Regions from separate parts of the Streptomyces sp. Pv4-95 genome, predicted to be linked through region 1. Evidence: riboswitches for the same ligand, from Rfam matches in the RefSeq annotation. Region 1 holds a riboswitch; each other region holds the start of a gene.
What was found. A riboswitch is a leader RNA that binds a small molecule or an ion and turns the genes downstream of it on or off. The one in region 1 is predicted to bind cyclic di-AMP.

Region 2: linked by a shared signal. The riboswitch ahead of QOM21_RS19320 (M23 family metallopeptidase) and the one ahead of QOM21_RS09960 (M23 family metallopeptidase) in region 1 are both predicted to bind cyclic di-AMP.
Region 3: linked by a shared signal. The riboswitch ahead of QOM21_RS14730 (NlpC/P60 family protein) and the one ahead of QOM21_RS09960 (M23 family metallopeptidase) in region 1 are both predicted to bind cyclic di-AMP.
Region 4: linked by a shared signal. The riboswitch ahead of QOM21_RS04175 (C40 family peptidase) and the one ahead of QOM21_RS09960 (M23 family metallopeptidase) in region 1 are both predicted to bind cyclic di-AMP.

The regions. Positions count from the first base shown of each region.
Region 1 is NZ_CP127172.1:2,238,919-2,244,197, forward strand. It holds gene QOM21_RS09945 (GNAT family N-acetyltransferase) at 1-155, opposite strand, end outside; gene QOM21_RS09950 (HPr family phosphocarrier protein) at 379-660, shown strand; gene QOM21_RS09955 (GntR family transcriptional regulator) at 1,096-1,785, opposite strand; gene QOM21_RS09960 (M23 family metallopeptidase) at 1,994-2,806, opposite strand; cyclic di-AMP (ydaO/yuaA leader) riboswitch at 2,819-2,975, opposite strand; gene QOM21_RS09965 (M16 family metallopeptidase) at 3,219-4,595, opposite strand; gene QOM21_RS09970 (M16 family metallopeptidase) at 4,625-5,279, opposite strand, start outside.
Region 2 is NZ_CP127172.1:4,408,069-4,413,347, forward strand. It holds gene QOM21_RS19310 (PP2C family protein-serine/threonine phosphatase) at 1-896, shown strand, start outside; gene QOM21_RS19315 (DUF2332 family protein) at 934-2,040, opposite strand; cyclic di-AMP (ydaO/yuaA leader) riboswitch at 2,579-2,722, shown strand; gene QOM21_RS19320 (M23 family metallopeptidase) at 2,734-3,954, shown strand; gene QOM21_RS19325 (aldo/keto reductase) at 4,111-5,052, shown strand; gene QOM21_RS19330 (hypothetical protein) at 5,197-5,279, opposite strand, start outside.
Region 3 is NZ_CP127172.1:3,363,755-3,369,033, forward strand. It holds gene pcrA (DNA helicase PcrA) at 1-1,378, opposite strand, end outside; cyclic di-AMP (ydaO/yuaA leader) riboswitch at 1,817-2,003, shown strand; gene QOM21_RS14730 (NlpC/P60 family protein) at 2,011-3,162, shown strand; gene QOM21_RS14735 (hypothetical protein) at 3,360-3,713, opposite strand; gene QOM21_RS14740 (NlpC/P60 family protein) at 4,074-5,150, shown strand; gene QOM21_RS14745 (alpha/beta hydrolase) at 5,165-5,279, opposite strand, start outside.
Region 4 is NZ_CP127172.1:891,191-896,469, forward strand. It holds gene QOM21_RS04165 (ATP-dependent Clp protease proteolytic subunit) at 1-621, shown strand, start outside; gene QOM21_RS04170 (hypothetical protein) at 628-936, shown strand; cyclic di-AMP (ydaO/yuaA leader) riboswitch at 1,338-1,503, shown strand; gene QOM21_RS04175 (C40 family peptidase) at 1,507-1,980, shown strand; gene QOM21_RS04180 (LysE family translocator) at 2,049-2,723, opposite strand; gene QOM21_RS04185 (LysR family transcriptional regulator) at 2,796-3,734, shown strand; gene QOM21_RS04190 (ATP-binding protein) at 3,747-4,175, opposite strand; gene QOM21_RS04195 (8-amino-7-oxononanoate synthase) at 4,549-5,279, opposite strand, start outside.

The DNA.
Region 1 (5,279 bases):
TAGTACTTCGACTCGTCCGAGACCTGCTCGTAGAAGGAGGTCAGCCGCTCGGCGTCATCGGCGGCGATGGGGCGGATGCGCGCCGTGCCGCCGTCGCGCAGCACCACATCGGCTTCCCAGTGGGTCGGGTAGGCGAGGTCCGGCGGCGTCTGCATGCGGCCAGGGTACGGCCGGGCACCGACAACCGGCTCGGCATGCGTACCCTCTGGAAACGGAACGGGCACGGCCACCGTGCCCGGCGCGGGCCCCGGCCCGTGCGCCCGGCGCCTCCCCCGAGGAGGGGCCGCACGCAGGAGGGCCAGGCCGACGGGCCGCCGGGACGTCCCGGCACCATGAGAGACTGGTCTAGACAACAGTCACGACTTGAAGGGCAACACCATGGCTGAGCGCCGCGTCAATGTCGGATGGGCCGAGGGCCTGCACGCCCGCCCCGCGTCGATCTTCGTCCGTGCCGCCACCGCGGCCGGCGTCCCGGTGACGATCGCCAAGGCCGAGGGCAACCCGGTCAACGCCGCCTCCATGCTCGCGGTCCTGGGCCTCGGCGCCGAGGGTGGCGAGGAGATCGTGCTGGCCTCCGACGCCGAAGGCGCCGACGCCGCGCTCGACCGCCTGGCCAAGCTCGTCGCGGACGGTCTCGAGGAGCTCCCCGAGACCGTCTGAGTCCTCGGGACCCCAGTGTCCGCGGCCCCGCCGTGACGACCGGCCGACGGTCGCCACGGCGGGGCCGTTTTCGTTGCCGGGGCGCTCCGTCTCCGGGGCCGTCCGCTGCCGGGGCCGGTTTCGCTGCCGGGGCACGCCGGGCCGGCGGAAGCCACGGAGCCTCCGACGGAAGCCCAGGTCTCCAGGCACAGCGGGACGTTTCGCAAAATCCTGGGTTGCTGCTCCGGCAGACCCGGCAGAAAAATGGCGCGGGATAATCAGCGCCGCGCACTGCTCCGAGCCATTGCCCCAAGAAATCAGCACCACTCCGCGGGCATGCCGAATATCCGGTTCACCGAATTCCGGGCCCGGCCAGGAGAAAGCGTGCCGAATTAGCGGCCACCGCCCTCCCCGCGTGCAATGTATTGCACGCCTTCTTTGTATACGGGGCCTTTGTTAATGGCGGGCGCGCGCCGTGTTGACGGGCTGTTTCGGCTTCCTCACCTCGGCCGCGCCGGCCCTCCGCAGCCGGTGCACCGGCAGGGACCGCTCGATATGAGCGGCCATCAGGGCGCGGGCGCGCTCGGCGTCGCCCCGGGCGACGGCGTCCAGCACCGCGCCGTGTTCGTCCCACGACTCGGCGACCCGGGCGGGCAGTTCGACGACGTACATCCACTCGATCTTCCGCCGCAGCTGGGTGAGCAGCGCCGTCAGACTGGGGCTACCGGCCGCCTGGGCCAGGGTTTCGTGGAACCAGCCGTCCAGTTGGCGCAGGTCCGCGGGGTGGCCGTGGCGTGCGCGCTCCCGGCCCAGCCGCACGAGGCCACGCAGCACCTTGAGATGGGCGGGGCTGCGGCGGGTGGCCGCGCGGGCGGCGCCCATGGGCTCCAACAGGGCGCGGATGTCCAGCAGATCGGCGGCTTCCTGCTCGGTCGGCTCGGCGACACAGGCGCCCGCATGATGGCGGGTGGTGACGAACCCCTCGGACTGCAAGGTCCGCAGCGCCTCCCGGACGGGGACCCTGGACACGCCGTAACGGGCCGCCAGGATGTCCTCGATCAGCCTGCTCCCCGGCGCGAGCACGCCGGAGACGATGTCGTCGCGAATCGCCGTGCATACCGCCTGCGCGGAAATATGGCCTCGCATCGTCCCGTGCCTCCGCCGCAATCCCCAGGAAACGCCGCCGATCGGCGACATTTCCGTGACTCTATTCGACCGGGACGGATTTTCCGACGGGCTTCGGGTATTCATGGATATTTTTTGGCCATCGGCATATCCGGTGGCCAAGGTGTCCCGATAACGCCGAAGCCCCGGCCGGGGCCGGGGCTTCGGAGAGGCTGCGGTGCCGTACGCGTCAGACGTTGACGCCGTGGCCGCGGAGGTAGGCGATCGGGTCGATGTCCGAGCCGTAGTCCGGGCCGGTGCGGGCCTCGAAGTGCAGGTGCGGCCCGGTGACGTTGCCGGTGGCGCCGGAGAGGCCGATCTGCTGGCCGGGGGTGACGGTCTGGCCGACCGAGACGCCCAGCGACGACAGGTGGCCGTACTGGGTGTACGTACCGTCGTTCATCTTGATCACGATGTTGTTGCCGTACGCGCCGCCCCAGCCGGCCTCGACGACGGTGCCCCGGCCCACGGCGTGCACGGAGCTGCCTGAGGCGGCGTGGAAGTCGATGCCGGAGTGGCTGCCGGAGGACCACAGGCCACTGGTGGCCTTGTACGGGGTGGAGACGTAGGAGCCCTCGACGGGCGCGACAAAGGCGTTGAGGCGCTTACGCTCCGCCTCGCGCGCGGCGCGCTCCTTGGCCTCGCGCTCCGCCTTGGCCTTCGCCTCGGCCTTCTTCTTGGCTTCCTCGGCGCGCTGCTTGGCCTCCTTGGCCACCTTCGCGGCGAGGGCCTCGGCCTTGGCCTTGGCTGCGGCGGCCTCGGCGGCCGCCTGCTGGGCGTCCGCCTGGGCGGCGATGCGGCCGGCGAGTTCGTCGCCGGCGACGACGGCCTGCCGCAGACCGGTGTCCTGGGTGGCGGCCGCGTCCGTGGCGGCCAGCGCGGGCGAGGCCACGGAGGCGACGACGCCGGTGGCGGTGAGGGTGGCTATGCCGGCGATTTTGCGGGTCGTGCGAGCAGCGCGGCTCGCACCACGATGCTTCCCGGTGGCACGGGTGAACGCCATGTGCTGGCTTGTCCTTTCCTTCCTTCTCGCCTACCGGGTTAGCTGACGGGTTCGGAGCAGGAAGGTCTCCTACGGCCCCCTCCGAGGAGGGATCCGATTCACCCCAGGGGACATGTGGGTCCCCGGCTCCCCTGGCTCGCGCCGTACGGGGACTCGGCGATGACTGTCCGGTGCCACGGTTGCGGCGTACTTCTGACGAACAGCCGGACTGACGCTAAACGGGACATCTTTCAATCGGCAAACAGAACCGGCACTTTGTGCGGCACGCCACAGGGGCACCACGCAACCAGCCACAATAATCCGGACATAAAGGAGATCCCGTGACGGGCGAGCGTCACGGGATCCCTTTTCCTGCGATTTGAGCGACGGTCACCGGCCCCCGCCGGACCGCCGCGGTGTCACCAACGGCAGGTCAGCCGCCGACGACCTTCACCTCGCCGATGCCCAGCGCCTTGACGGGCTCGGCGATCTGCGCCGCGTCGCCCACCAGGATCGTCACCAGCCGGTCCCCGGGGAAGGCGTTCACCACCGCGGCGGTCGCCTCGACCGTGCCGGTCTCGGCAAGCCGCGCGTACAGCTGCGCCTGGAAGTCGTCCGGGAGGTGCTGCTCGACCTGGTCGGCGAGGGTGCCCGCCACGGCGGCGGCCGTCTCGTACTTCAGCGGCGCGACCCCGACGAGGTTCTGCACGGCGACGTCACGCTCGGCGTCCGTGAGTCCCTCCGCCGCCACGGTGCGGAGCACCTTCCACAGGTCCTCGAGCGCCGGGCCGGTGGAGGCGGTGTCGACCGAGCCGCTGATGGCGAGCATCGCGGCGCCGCTGCCGTCCGCGGTGGAGCGCAGCACCTGGCCGAACGCGCGCACCCCGTAGGTGTAGCCCTTCTCCTCGCGCAGGACGCGGTCCAGGCGGGAGGTGAGGGTGCCGCCCAGGCAGTACGTGCCGAGGACCTGCGCGGGCCAGACCCGGTCGTGCCGGTCGGCACCGATGCGGCCGATGAGCAGCTGCGTCTGGACGGCGCCGGGGCGGTCCACGATCACCACTCGGCCGGTGTCGTCCGCGGTGATCGGCGAGGCCTTCACCGGCTCGGCGGTCGAGCCGGTCCAGGCGCCGAGGGTGCCGGCGAGCGACGCGTCCAGGTCGATGCCGGTGAAGTCACCGACGATGACGGCGGTGGCCGTCGCGGGCCGTACATGCGCCGCGTAGAAGGCGCGAACGGCCGCGGCGTCGATCCGCTCGACGGTCTCCTCGGTGCCCTGCCGGGGCCGCGACATCCGGGAGGCCGACGGGAACAGTTCCTTGGACAGGGCCATCGCGGCCCGCCGCGCGGGGTTGGCGAGCTCGTGCGGGATCTCGTCGAGGCGGTTGCGCACCAGCCGCTCGATCTCGCTGTCCGGGAAGGCGGGCGCGCGCAGTGCGTCGGCGAGCAGGCCGAGGGCGTGGTCCAGCCGCGACGCCGGCACTTCGAGGGAGACCCGCAGACCGGGGTGGTCGGCGTGCGCGTCCATGGTGGCGCCGCAGCGCTCCAGCTCGGCCGCGAACTCCTCGGCGTCGTGCTTGTCGGTGCCCTCGGACAGCGCGCGGGCCATGATCGTGGCGACGCCGTCCAGGCCCTCGGGCTCGGCCTCCAGGGGCGCGACGAGGTTGATCTCGACGGCGACGACCTGCTGGCCGGGGCGGTGGCTGGTCAGCAGGGTGAGCCCGTTGGGCAGTTGGCCGCGGTCCGGTGCCGGGAAGGCCCACGGCCGGGGCGCGCCACCCTGCGGCCTGGGGTGGAACTCCATGCTGGTCATGGCGGAATCTGCGCTGGTCACGGCATCGCTCACTGGGCCGCCTCCTCGTCGTCGTTCTCAGCGGTCTCGGCGGCCGCGTCGGCCGGCTCGGTGGGCTCGTAGACGAGCACCGCGCGGTTGTCGGGACGCAGCCGGGCCTTGGCCACCGCCTGTACTTCCTGCGGGGTGATCTCCAGGACGCGCTGCACGGCGGTCAGCGCGAGCTGCGGGTCGCCGAACAGGACGGCGAACCGGCAGAGTTCGTCGGCGCGGCCGCTGACCGTCGCGAGGCGGTCCAGCCACTCGCGCTCCAACTGAGCCTGCGCACGCTCCATCTCCTCGGGGGTCGGCCCCTCGGCGGCGAACCGGGCCAGCTCCTCGTCGACCGCACGCTCGATGTCCGGGACCTCCACCCCACCGGACGTCTTGACGTCCAGCCAGCCGAGCGACGGCGCGCCGGCCAGCCGCAGCAGACCGAAGCCGGCCGCGACGGCACTGCGGTCACGGCGCACCAGGCGGTTGTAGAGGCGGGAGGACTCGCCGCCGCCCAGGACGGTGAGCGCGAGGTCCGCGGCGTCCGCCTCGCGGGTGCCGTCGTGCGGCAGCCGGTAGGCCGCCATCAGCGCGCGGGCGGGGACCTCCTCCTCGACGACCTCGCGCAGCTCGCCGCCGAGGGTCTCGGGCAACGAGCCGTCCCGCGGCGGC
Region 2 (5,279 bases), 2.2 Mb from region 1:
TCGGCGAGCTCTGGTCCGTCGTTTATCACGGCACCCAGGACACCCATGAGTCGGCCACCGAGGCCGTGACCGTGGTGATCGTCGCCGTGCTGGCTCTCGGCATCAACCGCGCCGTCCGCAGGAACGATGCCCGGCTCGCCTCCGTACGCGATGTCTCCGAGGCCGTCCAGCGGGCCGTCCTGCCGCCGCCCGCGGAGCGGATCGGCGGCCTCGCGGTCGCCGCGCGCTACGTGGGGGCGCGGGCGGACGCCAGGATCGGGGGCGATCTCTATGCCGTGCAGGACACTCCGCACGGCGTACGGCTGATCGTCGGCGATGTGCGCGGCAAGGGGCTGGAGGCGGTGGAGGCCGCGGTGGTCGTCATCGGCGCCTTCCGGGAGGCGGCGGAGCAGGAGACCTCGCTGGAGGCGGTGGCGGGCCGGCTGGAGCGGGCGCTGCAGCGCGAGGGCGGGAGACGCGACGGGCTGGACCAGTTCGAGGGGTTCACCACGGCCGTCCTGGCGGAGGTTCCCTCCAAGGAGCACGCCGTGCTGCGCGTCCTCAACCGCGGCCACCCGCCCCCGCTGCTGCTCGCCCCGGACGGCGGCCTGCTGGAACTGGCCCCTTCGACGCCGGCGCTGCCGCTGGGGATGAGCGAGGTGGCGGGGTGGCCGGACCGGGCGGACGAGACGTTCTTCCCGGCCGGTTCGCTGCTGCTGCTGTTCACCGACGGGGTGACCGAGGCCCGCAACCTGGCCAACCGGTTCTACGACCCGTCGGCCAAGTTGCGCGGCCGCCATTTCAACGGCCCGGCGGACCTCCTCGACCTGCTGGTGAAGGACGTCGCGCGGCACACGGGAGGGGCGCCCGCCGACGACATGGCGCTGCTCGCGCTGCAGCGGCCGCTGGGGGTATAGGCGGCGGCTCCGCCTCCGGCGCGTCCGGCCAGGGCCGTCATCGCGCCCCGAGGACGGGTTCCCGGAGCCAGTGCAGGATCTGTCCGTGCGGGCCGGTGAGGGCGACCGGTTGTTCGTCCAGCGACAGGGTCAGCAGATGCGCGTACTCGGGCGGCAGGGCATCGTGCGCCGGGTCGGTGATCCAGGGCAGCTCGGTGTGGTGCTCGTTGGAGATCCAGTGCCCTGGACCGCCCCGCTCGGCCAGGACGGACCGTACGAGCCGGGCGAACTCCGCACGGCGGGCCGGCGGCAGATACATCAGAGCGACGCTGTGGAAGATGACCAGCGTCGCCTCCCGCGGGGCCGCCGCGGCCAGCGCCGGCAGCTCGTCGACGAGATCCCCGCGGACGAGCGTGGGCCGGGGCGCGTCCCGTACCGCTTCGACGGCGGCCGCGAGCCGGTCCGCGCGCGCCCGCTGCCCGGGCCAGACCAGGGCCTGCAGCCAGCGGTGGTCGTCGGGCCGGGTGACCGGGTCAAGCGGGTCCAGATCGATGCCCGCGCGCCAGACGACCTCCGGCAGCGCGGTGGGCGCGGGCGGCGCGTCCGCCGGCGGGGGAGTCGCCCGGCTCGTGCGGCACGTGAACGTCACCGGGCTGCCCGGGGCGCCCACTTCCTGGGTGCCGTGGCCGCCTCCCTCGGCGCCGCCCTCGTAGCGGTAGCGGTAGCGGTCGGGGTGCAGGCACAGCCCGGCCGACGTGCCGACCTCGAGCAGTGCCAGCGGCTGCGGCAGCCGGGCGAGCAGCGGGAGCAGGGTGGCGCAGCGGGCGGGCTCGTTGGTCTGGGTGGCGCGCTGCATGATCACGGCGCGGACCTCGTCCCAGTGCCGGATCGTCCACTCCCGCCAGCGTCCGTACGCGGCCTCACCGTGCGGGCCCTGTTCGGCGTGCGGACCGTCGAGATAGCGGACGGCGGCGAGGAGGAGATTGGGCTGCTGCTTGTTCCCCGCGGGCAGCGACCCCGCGAGCACGTCGCAGAACTCGGCGTCCTGACTGATCCGCGCGGTCAGCTCCTCGTGGGCGTCGGACTGCCCCCGCGCCTGCTGCCAGGAGAACTCCCGGTACCGATCGGCCACTGTCTGCGCGCTGTTGACGACGTTGACGACCATGATCCGACGTTACTGCTCTCACGCTCCGTGATGGTCGGGCACCCCTCCGCATAACGACTGGCGCACGATCGTCGGGAGATCGTTTGGAGCCGGTTGGTCAACTCGCCCGGATTGGGGCGCTCGTGGGTGAAAAAGTCCACGCCAAAGCTCCTACGGAGCACATACGGATTCCCGGGAACGCTTGGAATTCAGTGGCCATCTCTATTACTGTCCGATAACGCAGCGCGGTCGTCCCAGCCGTCGCAAGTGGCGGCACCGCGCGCCGACGCCGAATCCCGTAAGCGCACTTCACGCACTCCCGTACCTCCAGCACTCCCGGCAATGCCGCACCCTCCGTATCTCCACCCTCGCTTCGAACTTCACGTAACTCCCGCACTTCACGCACCTTCTGCACGTCGCGCACGCCGCCACCGCATCTCGCACCGGCCGGCCGCACGGCCTGCTCCGGCGCACCGAAGAGCCCCGAGTCGCGCCGAAGCCCCGAAGCCGTCGGCCGGAGCCGCGGAACGCACCGGCCCTGCCGAGTCTGCCGAAGGCGCACCGAACCGCACCGAACTGCACCAAGGGAACCGGGGAACCACCACCTTGGGGTGAATCGGACGCCCTCGTCAGAGGGTGCCCGTAGGAGACCTTCCTGCTCCGAACCCGTCAGCTAACCCGGTAGGCGAGAAGGAAGGAAAGGAGTGCGCCCCCGTGGCGTCCAACAGGCCTGCCCCCGAGGTTCCGTCCGCCTACGACCTCGACGACCGGAGTGTCTTCGACGGGCCCGGCCCCCTCGACGACCCGGGTTCCCCTGACGGCCCAGCGGCCTTCGGTGGCCAGAGATTCCCTGAACACCGAGGTCACCTCGACGGGCGGGACTCCGGATTCGGATTCCCCGCCGCCGACCGTGACGGCGACGGGGAGTGGGAGGAGTGGAATCCCACCGAGGAGTCCATCCGCCCCGTCCGCGGCAAGCACCGGGTGGCCAGACAGCGCGGCGGCGGACTCGCCCGCAGCAGCACCGTCCTGGGCGTCGGCGTGATCGCCGCGGTCGGTGCCGGCGGGATGGCCACGGCCGAGGGCCGGCCGCCGGTCCCGATCTCGATGCCGGACGTCGGCGGCATGGCCGACGACCTCGCCGAGAAGCTGCCGGACGCCAAGTCGCTCCCCGGCATCGGCGGCCTCATATCCGACTCCGACGCCGACCAGAGCTCCGATTCCGCCGCATCGGCAGCGGGCGGCGCGGACTCCGCGGTCGCCGGCGCCCCCCTCGCCTCCCAGGGCAAGGACGCGGGCGAGACGCTGCGCAACCGCATCCTGCAGCAGGCCGATGCCCAGCAGGGCGCCGGTGAGCAGCAGGCGCGCGATGCCGCCCAAGACGCGGCCATCGAGAAGGCCGAGGAGGCCGCGGCCGAGCACCAGAAGGTGGCCGAGAAGGCTGCCGAGGCCAAGAAGGCCGCGGAGCTGGAGGCCAAGCGCGAGGCGGCGGAGGCCGCCCGCGAGAAGGCGGAGGCCGAGCGCCTCGCCAAGCTGGCGCGGAGCTTCATCGCCCCCGTCTCCTCGTACACCCTCACCGCGAGCTTCGGGCAGGCCGGCGACCGCTGGTCCGCCGACCACACCGGTCAGGACTTCGCCGCACCGACCGGCACTCTCGTCAAGGCCGTGCACTCCGGCACCATCACCCAGGCCGGCTGGGCCGGCTCGTACGGCTACCGCATCGTCCTGACCATGGACGACGGCACCGAACTCTGGTTCTGCCACCTGTCGTCCATGGTGAAGACCTCCGGCGAGGTCAAGGCCGGTGACGTCATCGGCCGCGTCGGCGCCACCGGCAACGTCACCGGCCCGCACCTCCACCTGGAGGTCCGCCCGGACGCCGGCGACCCCATCGACCCGATGACGTGGCTGCGCGACCACGGGGTGAGTGTCTGAGAGGCGCGTGAGGCGGCAGCGGGGGCGCGATCCGGTGGAGGGTTCGCCCCGGCAGCCGCGCGAGCCGTTGTGCTGGAGGCCGCGTCCTGAGGGGCGGGGACGAGGTTCGGGCTCGGCGGGGGAATTTTCCCTTCCGAACCGACGCTGCAACCACGCATGACCGCGACACACAAGACCCTCGGCTCGCTCTCCGTCTCCCCTCTGTCCCTCGGCGGCAATGTCTTCGGCTGGACGGCGGACGAAGCCGAGTCCTTCGCCGTGCTCGACGCGTACGTGGCGGGCGGCGGCAACTTCATCGACACCGCAGACGTCTACTCGGCCTGGGTGCCGGGCAACAAGGGCGGCGAGTCCGAGACCGTGATCGGCAACTGGCTGGCCGCCCGCGGCAACCGCGAGGACGTCGTCATCGCCACCAAGGTCGGCGCCCACCCCGACCACAAGGGCCTGTCCGCCGCCACCATCAAGGGCGCCGTCGACGAGTCCCTGACCCGCCTGCGCACCGACTACATCGACCTCTACTACACCCACTACGACGATGAGTCGGTCGAGGTCTCGGAGTTCCTGACCGCGCTCGACGACCTCGTACGGGCCGGCAAGGTCCGCGAGATCGCCGCGTCCAACATCTCCGCGCGGCGCCTGGAGGAGTCCCTGGCCTTCTCCACGAGCGAGGGCCTGGCCCGCTACGTCGCCCTGCAGCCGCACTACAACCTTGTCTCCCGCGAGACCTACGAGGGCGAACTCGCCGACGTCGCCGCCCGCAACGGCCTGTCCGCGGTCCCGTACTACGCCCTCGCCTCGGGCTTCCTGACCGGCAAGTACCGCCCCGGCGCGAGCGTCGACAGTGCCCGCGCCGAAGGCGCCGCCAAGCACCTGACGACCGACCGGGGCCGCCGTGTCCTCCAGGCCCTCGACACCGTCGCGGTCGCCCACGAGGCCGAGATCGCCACCGTCGCCCTCGCCTGGCTCGCCACCCGCCCCACCATCGCGGCCCCGATCGCCAGCGCCCGCACGGTGGCCCAGCTCCCGGCACTCCTCGCGGTCGGCGAACTCACCCTGACCGACGAAGACCTGACCCTCCTCACAGAGGCATCGGCCTGAGGGCCATCCCTTCCGGCACCATCACTGAGGGCGGCAGCGCGTGGGTGCGCGGCCGCCCTCAATGCGTGCAGCCCGTGCCCAGACCGTGGGGGAGGCCCTGCTCCTACGCCGGGGCGTCCGCTGGTTCGTCTACTTCTACTTCCGCTACTTCCGTCGATCGACCGTCACCCACGAGGCGAGCGCGACCCCACCGGCCACTGTGAACACAGAGGGCCACGCCCCGATCT
Region 3 (5,279 bases), 1.1 Mb from region 1:
GCTCGTAGAAGCGCACGCCGCCGACGACCTTGTAGGGCAGCCCCACCCGGATGAAGATCTCTTCGAAGACACGGGACTGGGCGTTGGTGCGGTAGAAGACCGCGACGTCGCCGGCCTTGGCGTCGCCCGCGTCGGTGAGCCGGTCGATCTCGTCGGCGACGAACTGGGCCTCGTCGTGCTCGGTGTCGGCGACATAGCCGGTGATCTTGGGGCCGGCTCCGGCGTCCGTCCAGAGGTTCTTGGGACGGCGGTTCTCGTTGCGCTCGATGACGGCGTTGGCGGCGCTGAGGATCGTCTGGCTGGAGCGGTAGTTCTGCTCCAGCAGGATCGTCGTGGCGTCCGGGTAGTCCTCCTCGAACTGGAGGATGTTGCGGATCGTGGCGCCGCGGAAGGCGTAGATGGACTGGTCGGCGTCGCCGACGACGCACAGCTCGCCGGCTTCCTCCGCGGGGCCGACCAGTTCGCGTACGAGGGTGTACTGGGCGTGGTTGGTGTCCTGGTACTCGTCGACGAGCACGTGCCGGAAGCGGCGGCGGTAGTGGTCGGCGACATCCGGGAAGGCCTGGAGGAGATTGACCGTCGTCATGATGATGTCGTCGAAGTCGAGGGCGTTGGCCTCGCGCAGGCGTGCTTGGTACATCGAGTACGCCTCGGCGACGGACTTCTCGAAACCGTCGGCGGCCTGCTGGGCGAAGGTCTCCTCGTCGACGAGCTCGTTCTTGAGGTTGGAGACCTTGGCGCTGAAGGACTTGGGCGGGAAGCGCTTGGGGTCGAGATCGAGGTCCCGGCACACCAGCGCCATCAGCCGCTTGGAGTCGGCCGCGTCGTAGATCGAGAAGGAGGACGTGAAGCCCAGCTTCTTGCTCTCCCGGCGCAGGATGCGGACGCAGGCGCTGTGGAAGGTGGAGACCCACATCGCGTGGGCGCGCGGGCCGACCAGTTCCTCGACGCGCTCCTTCATCTCGCCCGCGGCCTTGTTGGTGAAGGTGATGGCGAGGATCTGACCAGGGTGCACACCGCGGGCGCCGAGCAGATGCGCGATGCGGTGCGTCAGGACGCGGGTCTTGCCGGAACCCGCGCCCGCGACGATCAGCAGCGGCCCGCCGGTGTGCGCCACGGCGGCCTTCTGCTGTTCGTTGAGCCCCTCCAGGAGGGCGTCCGGATCGACCGCGGGGCGGGCGGCGCCGTCGCGGTAGTAGCGGTCGCGCCCCGGGCCGATGGCGTGCGGGATCCCGCCGGGCACGTCGAAGCGGCCACCGAACAGGTCGGCGGGGATCTCCTCCTGTGCGGGACCGTCCTCGTCCTCGGGAGGCGGCGGGGGCTCCTCGCCCTTCGGGCCGAGGTCCGCCAGGAAGCTGTCGTCAAAGAGGCTGCTCATCGCCCACCGAGTCTAGGCGGCCCCACTGACAGCCCGCCCCGGAGTATCGGATAGTGGGTCCGAATCGGCCGGAGTGGCGCCGGAGGAGACCGGGGAGCGGCTGAACGGGAGCCGTCCAGGGTGTCGTGCAGGGGGCCGGCGGGGCCGCGGGGAGTCGAAATCGGGAGCCGGCGGGCGACGAGGGCGACGCCGGTCGTCGACGCGGGGCGCCTCGGCCCACTTCGTCACCGTCGTGCACCGGATCGTCACACCCCGGAGCCGTGGCGCGGGCCCCCGCCACCACCACGAACCCGACATCTGCCGCAAGTACGCCTGGCACACATTCAGGTCACGAAAAGGTTTCGGGCAAATCGAACATCAGCCTTCACAGGAGCCACACGAGTTGGCTACCGTGCTCGCTCGGGCAGCCCGCATCCCCGCAGACGACAGCGTCAGCACGGGCCGCCTCCGCCGAGTCCGGCCCTGCCACGAAGGCACCCGGAGCCGGGGACCCACCAGCACCACCGGGGTGAATCGATCGGCGCGGCCGCCGGAGGCGGACGCGACGACCGTAGGGCAAGCCTTCCGTCAGCGACACCCGCCCGAACCCGACAGCTAACCCGGTAGGCGGTCCACGGAAGGAGTCGCCGGCCTTGGCGTCGCATCGCAAGCCGCGCACCCGCGTGCTCAGTTCGCCCGGAAGCCGCCGCACGGCGGCCGGGCTCACCACCGCCGCCCTCGCCTCGGTCACGCTGCTCTCGCAGTCCGCCGACGCGGCGCCCCGGGCGCCCAAGCCCACCATCGAAGAGGTCAAGCAGAAGGTCGACGGCCTCTACCGCCAGGCCGAGGTCGCCACCCAGAAGTACAACGCCGCCAAGGAGAAGGCGGAGGGGCAGCGCGAAACCGTCGACAAGCTCCTGGACGCCGCCGCCAAGCGCGCGGAGCGGATGAACGAGTCCCGGCGCACGCTGGGCACGTTCGCGTCGGCCCAGTACCGCACCGGCGGCATGAACCCGACCGCGCAGCTGATGCTCGCGAAGGACCCGCAGCAGTTCGTCGACCGCAGCCACCTCATGGAGCGGCTGACCGGCCGGCAGAAGCAGGCGGTCACCGACTACCAGGAGCAGCAGGCCGAGGCCACCCGGCAGCGCGCGGAGGCGACCCGCAGTCTGGAGCGGCTGCAGGAGTCCCAGACGTCACTGAAGGAGTCCAAGCAGTCGGTCCAGGGCAAGCTGGCCGAGGCCCGGCAGCTGCTGTCCCGGCTGACCGCCCAGGAGAAGGCGCGGCTGGCCGAGCTGGAGCGCAAGCGGGAGGCCGCGGCCCAGCGCAAGGCCGAGGAGCTGGCGCGCAAGCAGGCGGAAGAGGAGCGCCGGCAGCGCGAGGAGCAGAAGCAGCCCGGCGACGGCGCCTCGGACGGCTCGACCGGCGGCGGCAGCGACACCGGCGGTTCGTACTCGACCAAGGCCGACAAGGCGCTCGCCTTCGCCCGCGCGCAGATGGGCAAGCCGTACGTCTGGGGCGCGACCGGCCCCACGTCCTACGACTGCTCGGGGCTGACCCAGGCGGCATGGAAGGCGGCCGGGGTCGACCTGCCGCGCACGACCTGGGACCAGGTGAAGGTGGGCGAGCGGGTGGCCACCAAGGACCTTCAGCCCGGTGACCTGGTGTTCTTCTACGACGACATCAGCCACGTCGGGATGTACATAGGCGGCGGCAAGATGATCCACGCACCGAAGCCGGGCGCCAACGTCCGCGAGGAGTCGATCTACTACATGCCCATCTACGGGAGCGTCCGCCCGGCATAGCGCCGGCGCCGCTCCGCCAAGGCCACCCCCCACGGCCACCCCCCACATGCCACCGCGCGGTCACCGCCCCGGAAGTCCGAACCGGACTCCGGAGGTGGGGACCGCGCGGTGAGCCGTCTGCAGGGCCTTCCGCAAGGCCGTCCGCAGGGCCTCGTCCGGACGACGCCGTGAGCGCGCGAGCGGTGTACCGGGCCGGATCAGGTCCAGAGCACCGCGATGAAGATGTTGGCGACCGTGAGCAGGCCGACCGCGCCGAACAGCGGCTTGGCGACCGTCTCCTCGTCCCGCTTGACGTAGACCAGCGCCAGGATCACCACCAGGACGGCCATCTTGATGCCGATCTTGATGTTGTTGAGTTCCTGGTCCTGCGCCTGGTTCAGGCCGACCAGCACGATGCCGGTCACCAGCATCGTCAGCGCGCCGTGCAGCATGGCCGGCACGAACCGGGCCCCGCCTGCGCTCATCGCCTTCATCTGGGTCAGGAAGCCGCCCAGCAGGGAGGCGATGCCGATGATGTGCAGGCCGACGAAGATATTGATTACTACGTCCATAGTGCTGGATCGTATCCGCCGCATAGCACGGGCCTTCGGGCAGGGCACCCCCGATCGCCGCATCGGTCAGGGCAGGCAGGGAGCCGACCGCGGCCCCGGCGACCGCGCGGTCAGCTACGGACAATCGGCGGTCGAAAGTGAGCAATGCCGGGCAAGCGGGCTCGCCCCGGGGAGACGCAGGTTTAGCGTCCTCCTCCAGGCGGTCGACTCCCCGCTGTCGCCGGTCTCCGCCCCGGCGACGCGTCGACCGCCCCGCCGGAAGGAATGGCGGCGGCCCGCTCCCCCTCTTCACGGGCCGCCGCCGGACCCACCGGACCCCGCCCGGACCACCCGGGCCACGCACGGCCCGAAGGGAAGGAAGTGACGGCCACAGTGGCGTCGCACCGCAGGACCAGGCACCACCCGCTCGCCCTCACCGGCGGCACGGCGCGCGGTGCGCGCACCGCCCGTACGGCCGCCGTTCTGGCCCTCGCGGGAGCCGCCACCGCCACCGCCTTCGACGGCACCGTCCAGGCCGCACCCGAACTCACCCCCGCCCAGGTGCAGGACCGGGTCGACACGCTGTACCAGGAGGCAGAGGTGGCGACGCAGAAGTACAACGGCGCCAAGGAGCAGGCCGACACCGCGCGCGAGGAACTGAGCCGACTCCAGGACGAGGCCGCGCGCAGGACGTTGAAGCTGAACTCCGCGAAGGCCGGCCTGGGATCCATGGCCGCCGGCCAGTACCGCTCCGGCGGGGTCGACCCCACCGTCCGCCTGCTGCTGTCCGCGGACCCCCAGCGCTACCTCGACGGCGCCACCGTCCTGGAGCGCGCGGGCAGCCACCAGGCGAACGCGGTGGCCGGTTACGCGCGCCGGCTCGGCAGTATCCGGCAGGTCCGAGAGCGGGCGGAGGAGACCGCGGAACGGCTGGCGGACACCGAGGCCGCGCTGAAGAAGCACCGGGTGACGGTGGTGCGGAAGCTGGACTCCGCGGAGCGGCTGCTCGACCGGCTGACCGACGAGCAGCGGCAGGGTATGGGGAACGAGGACGCCGCCGGCGGGAGCGACGCCGCCTCAGGTGGGGAGGAGGCGGCCCAGGCGCCCAACCCCCGTGCGGCGCAAGCTGTTTCGTATGCCTACGCCGCGCTGGGCAAGCCTTACGTCTGGGGCGCGACCGGCCCCTCCGCGTACGACTGCTCGGGCCTGACACAGGCCGCTTGGCAGGCCGGCGGGATCTCCCTGCCCCGTACGACCTACACCCAGATCAACGCGGGATCCCGCATCGACAGATCCCAACTCGCCCCTGGCGACCTGGTGTTCTTCTACGCCGGGATCAGCCACGTCGGCCTCTACATCGGCGACGGGAAGATGATCCACGCCCCGCATCCGGGTGCGCCGGTGCGCATCGCACCGATCGACCAGATGCCGTTCGCGGGGGCCTCCCGCCCTGCCTGACCCGCATGTTGGGGTCAAGGGCTGAGGGTGCCGTTCGACGCCGTGATCTGGCGGCCCAACCACGCGAAGGTGACCGGCACCTGCTGCTTCCACACCGCCGTGGAGTGCCCGCCCGCGCCCGCCGGGATC
Region 4 (5,279 bases), 1.3 Mb from region 1:
GCCCGCTATGTCCTTCCGGAGTTCACCGAACGCACCTCCGCCGGAACCCGCACCCTCGACCCGTACTCCAAGCTGCTCGACGAACGCATCGTCTTCCTGGGCACTCCGGTCGACGACGCCTCCGCCAACGACGTCATGGCGCAGTTGATGCATCTCGAACACGCCGCGCCGGAGCAGGACATCTCGCTCTACATCAACTCCCCCGGCGGCTCCTTCACCGCGATGACCGCCATCTACGACACGATGCAGTTCGTCTCCTGCGACATCGAGACCGTGTGCCTGGGGCAGGCCGCCTCCGCCGCCGCGGTATTGCTTGCCGCCGGCGCCCCCGGCAAGCGTCTGGCGCTGCCCGGCGCCCGGGTGCTGATCCATCAGCCGGCGTTCAGCGAGCCGGTCCAGGGGCAGGCGACCGACCTCCGGATCCAGGCGGATGAACTGCTGCGCACCCGCGACCTGCTGGAGGAGATGCTGGCGCGGCACACCGGGCAGCCGCGGACGCGGATCGCCGCGGACATCGAACGCGACAAGATCTTCGACGCCCCGGCCGCCGTGGAATACGGCCTGATCGACGCCCTCACCCGCAACCGCAAGCAGTCGTCCGCCCCTCTCGGCGCACGGTGAGCGGTCGTGCTCCCACCCGAACTCCCTCCACTGCCCGCGCTGACACGGGCCGAGGGTGAACTGATCGACCGGTACCTGGAGGTCGTGGACCTGCTGGGCCGCATCAACCCGGCGCGCGGCGACTCCACCTACAGCGGCCTGCGCGCCGCCCAGGCGCTGGTCGGCAAGAGCGCCGAACTGCGGGACGCGCTCACCCTGATGCACCAGCGCGGGGAGAGCGAACTGCATCAGGAGACGCTCACCCGGGCGCTGCGCGTCCTGGACGGCGAGCGACGCGCACGACTCGTCACCGTGCCGCCGCCACCCCCTTCTTGACGCGAACGGCCCCTCTTCCGGCGTTCGCAGCTCCCCCCTCCGACGACGGCCGGGCCCTCCTGTGACGTGTGCAGGACGCCGTCGGCGCGACACGTGCCGGTCTCGGCTCGCACGTACGGCTCAGCGTCGACACCTCTCGCGGGGAGGCGACGAATTGCGCCGGGCACCGCCTCCTTGCAGCGGCGCTCGGCGCTTTCCCCTGGTCCCGCCCCTGCCGGCCGCCACGACACTCCCGACAAACACACCTAAATAACCATTTAGCCGGTATGTGGCGAATGTCACATACGGCATTTTCAACTCGGAATTCTGCCGGTGGATGCGTGACGATCCCTTCGACGACAAGACCCCGCCACAGTGACGGGGCGGTTCGGGCGGGCGCCTAATCCTGCCGCCGTCCGGATGTCCGGTCGACGCTGCTTGGATCGGCAGGAGCGGAGGACCCGAGCACGACGGGGTCCCGGCCATCACGGCCGCGGATCCCTTGGGGTGAAGCCGTACGCACGGCCGGGCATCTTCGCCTGCCCGAACCCGACAGGTCTTCCTTCGCAGGCGGCTGACGAAGGGTTGCGCATGAACATGCGCAGGAATGGATCGAACCTGCCGGTACGTGCCGGCATCATCTGCGCCCTTGCTCTGATCACCGTCGGAGGAACGACGCTGGTACCAGGAGCGGCCGAGGACGCCGCGGCCGCGCAACGCTCCACAAAAGCGTTGCGCGTCGCCGCCTCGAAGCAGGGGTCCCCCTACCAGTACGGCGCTCAAGGTCCCTACCGCTTCGACTGCTCGGGCCTGACGCGCTATTCGTTCAAGCGTGCGGGCAAGGCCCTGCCCCGTACCGCCGCGGAGCAGTACCGCCACACCGAGCGGGTCCCCGCGGGCGTCCGCAGAACCGGTGACCTGGTCTTCTTCCACTCCTCACGGGGCATCTACCACGTCGGCATCTACGCGGGCCGCGGCAGGATCTGGCACGCCCCCAAGGCAGGGGCCGTGGTACGGCTGGAGAAGATCTGGAGCCGCGCCGTCCGGTATGGGCGGGTGGGCTGACCTCGGCCGATACACGACAGAGGGTCAACTGTCGATGGCCGACGGGCAGGTGATCGGCTGATGCGCCGTCAGGCGGCCAGCGCCACCTCGACGAGCAGGATGCCGCCCAACGCGGTCAGCAGCGCTCCCGTGGCGACCTCCAGGGCGCGCGTCACCCGCGGACGGCGCAGCCAGCTGCCGAGGCGGTCGACGAGCAGTGCCACGGCCGGGAACCACACCAGCGCGAGGCCGACGACCATGGTCGCGAGCAGCAGGGTGCGGGGCAGGGCCGGTTCGCCCGCGGGAACGAACTGCGGGAGCAGGCTGAGGAACAGCACGGGCGCCTTCGGATTGAGGGCGTTCGTCAGGAAGCCCTGGCGCAGGCTGCGCACGGTGCCGGGGCGGGCAGCCGTGCCCCGGGCTGCCTCCTCGGTCGCAGCCGGGTCCGCCGAAGCGCCCGCCTCGCCTGCCCCGGCGGGACGGCGGAAGGCCGCCACGAGCGCGCGGGCACCCAGATAGAGCAGGTAGCCGCCGCCGAGGAGCTGAACGGACTCGAAGAGCGCGGGAACGGCGACGAGCACCGCCGCGAGTCCGGCCACCGCGAGCGTGGTGTGCACCAGCAGCCCGCCCGCGACTCCGACCGCGGTCGCCACCCCCGCCCGGCGCGAGGCGAGTGCGTTGCGCACCACGACCGCGAAGTCCGCGCCCGGCATGGCGACCATGCCCGCGGCGACGCCGGTGAAGGTGATCAGCTGTCCGTCCATGGTGCCAGCTTCACCCGTCCGGGCCTTTAATAGGTATTGGCAATCTTCTCTGCCTGCCTTAAGAGGTTCTTTATGTACGACCCGACGCGGCTGGCCGCGCTGGTGGCGGTGGCGGAAGCCGGTTCGATCACCGGGGCGGCCGCCCGCCTCGGCTACACCGCGCCCGCTCTCTCCCAGCAGCTCGCCAAGCTGGAGCGGGAGGCGGGTGCGGCGCTGCTGGTGCGCCACCACCGCGGGGCGCGGCTGACCGCGGCCGGCGAGCTGCTGCTCGTACGGGCCCGGCGGGTGCTCGACGAGCTGGATCTGGCGCGGCACGAGCTGGCCCGGCTGACGGGGCTTTCCGGCGGCCGACTGCGGATCGGCACGTTCATGACGGCGGGCACGCATCTGCTGCCGCCCGCGCTCAGCTCCTTCCGGCGCGCCCACCCCGATGTGGAGCTGAGCGTCACGGAGTATCTGCCGCCCCAGGGGATGGCGGCGGTGGCGCTCGGCGAGGTGGATCTGGCGCTGACGCACGCGTATGTGCCGGGCGATCCGATGCCGGCGCCGGACGGCGTGAGCCTGGAGCCGCTGCTGACCGAGGAGCTGGTGCTCGTCACCGCGCCCGGCCATGCGCTGTCGTCCGCCACCGGGCGGCTGCCGCTGGCCGAGCTGGCCGGGCAGCCGCTGGTCAGCATGGCGCCGGCCAACCCCAACCGGCGCGGGGTCGAGGCGGCTCTGTTGGCGGCCGGGGCGAGCGTCGCGGTGCGCTGCGAGTCGCCCAGCTATGCGGTGGTGTGCGCGCTGGTGAGCGCGGGCCTGGGGGTCGCGGTGGTGCCGGAGATGATGGCGGCCGGTTCGGTGACTCCGCTGGGGGTCCGCCGGCTGGAGCCCGCCGACCTGCGGCGCACGATCTCGGCGGCCTACCGGACCGGCGGCGGCGCACCGGCCGCGGACACCCTGCGGGCGTTGCTGCGCGGGGCCTTCACCCGGCATTCGGGGGCTCCCGCGCAGGCCGCGCCGCCGTCCTGAGGGGATGGCTCCTCAGGCGACGGCGACCGTCCACGGCATGCTGATCCACACGGTCTTGCCGCCGGATTCGGTGGGCACGACCGTGAGCCTGCCGCCCGCCTCCGCGGCGAGGTAGCGGATGATGACCAAGCCGCGGCCGTTGTCCTGCTGTACCGCGGCCGGCAGACGGCGCGGCCGGCGAGGATGACTGTCGGTGACACCGACGCGCAGTCGTTCGTCGCGGTCCAGCCGCATCTCGACGGTGAACGTCGGCGACTGGCCGAAGGTGTGCTGAACGGCGTTGGTCGCCAGTTCGGAGACGATCAGGCGGACGGAGTCGGCGATCACCGCGTCGGCGGGGACTCCCCATCCGGCGAGCACTTCCAGGACGAATCCGCGGGCGGCGGTGACCGAGGCCGGGTCGCTCGGCAGGGTCAGTGAGGATTCCTGGTGGTCTGCCATGCGCGACGCCGTCCTTCTTCCCACCGAGGCCCGGCTCCGGCGCACCGGCCGGGGAGCCGGGATGCCCACCGGGATACCGATGGGCCTCGGGCTGCTGCTTGCGACAGCCTGCCATCCGCCATGGGGTGCAGTGGGCGATCCACCAAGATCTGGATATATCTGTCGCTCGAAGCAGTGAACTCTGCTAAGTGAGAACGTATTTGAGCGACATGACGGGGCTTCAGCACACCCTCTTCCGCCCCCCCCCGGGCGGTCGCCGACCAGCGACGGAGCCGGCAGCACCCGCCGCGCTCGCACGCCGGACCGCCGCGCGGGGGAAGGTGGCACCGTGGGGCGGTTCACCTCGCCACGGCGCTTCGGGCCCGGTCCTCGCTCAGGCGACCGGAGCGGTCGCCACGATCGTGTCGACCGCCCTGGTGATCTGTGCGTCCGTCAGGTCGCCACGGGCGGTGAGCCGGAGGCGGGAGATCCCGTCGGGCACGGACGGCGGGCGGAAGCAGCCGACCGCGAGTCCGGCCGCGCGGCAGTCCGCCGCCCACCGGACCGCCAGTTCCGGCGAAGGAGCCCGTACGGAGACCACCGCGGCGTCCGGCCGTACGGCCGCGAGCCCGGCCGCGGTGAGCCGTCCGTGCAGCTCCGCGGCGACCTGCCCGGCGCGGGCGGCGCGGCCCGGCTCGCGGCGCAGCAGCTGCAGTGCGGCGAGGGCGCCGCCGACTGCCGCCGGTGCCAGTCCGGTGTCGAAGATGAACGACCGGGCGGTGTTGACCAGATGCTCGATGACCCGGGCGGGGCCGAGGACCGCGCCGCCCTGGGAGCCGAGCGACTTGGAGAGCGTCACCGTGGCGACCACATCGGCGTCGCCCGCGAGCCCGGCGGCGGCCGCCGCGCCCCGGCCGCCCTCGCCCAGCACTCCCAGTCCGTGCGCGTCGTCGACGAGAAGACCGGCGCCGTACGTCCGGCATGCCTCCGCGAGCCCCGGCAGCGGTGCGGCGTCGCCGTCGACGGAGAACACCGAGTCGGTGATCGCCAGGGCCCTGCCGTCGTGGCCGGCCAGGGCGGCCCGAACGGCCTGCGGATCGGCGTGCGGGACGACGGTGGTGCGGG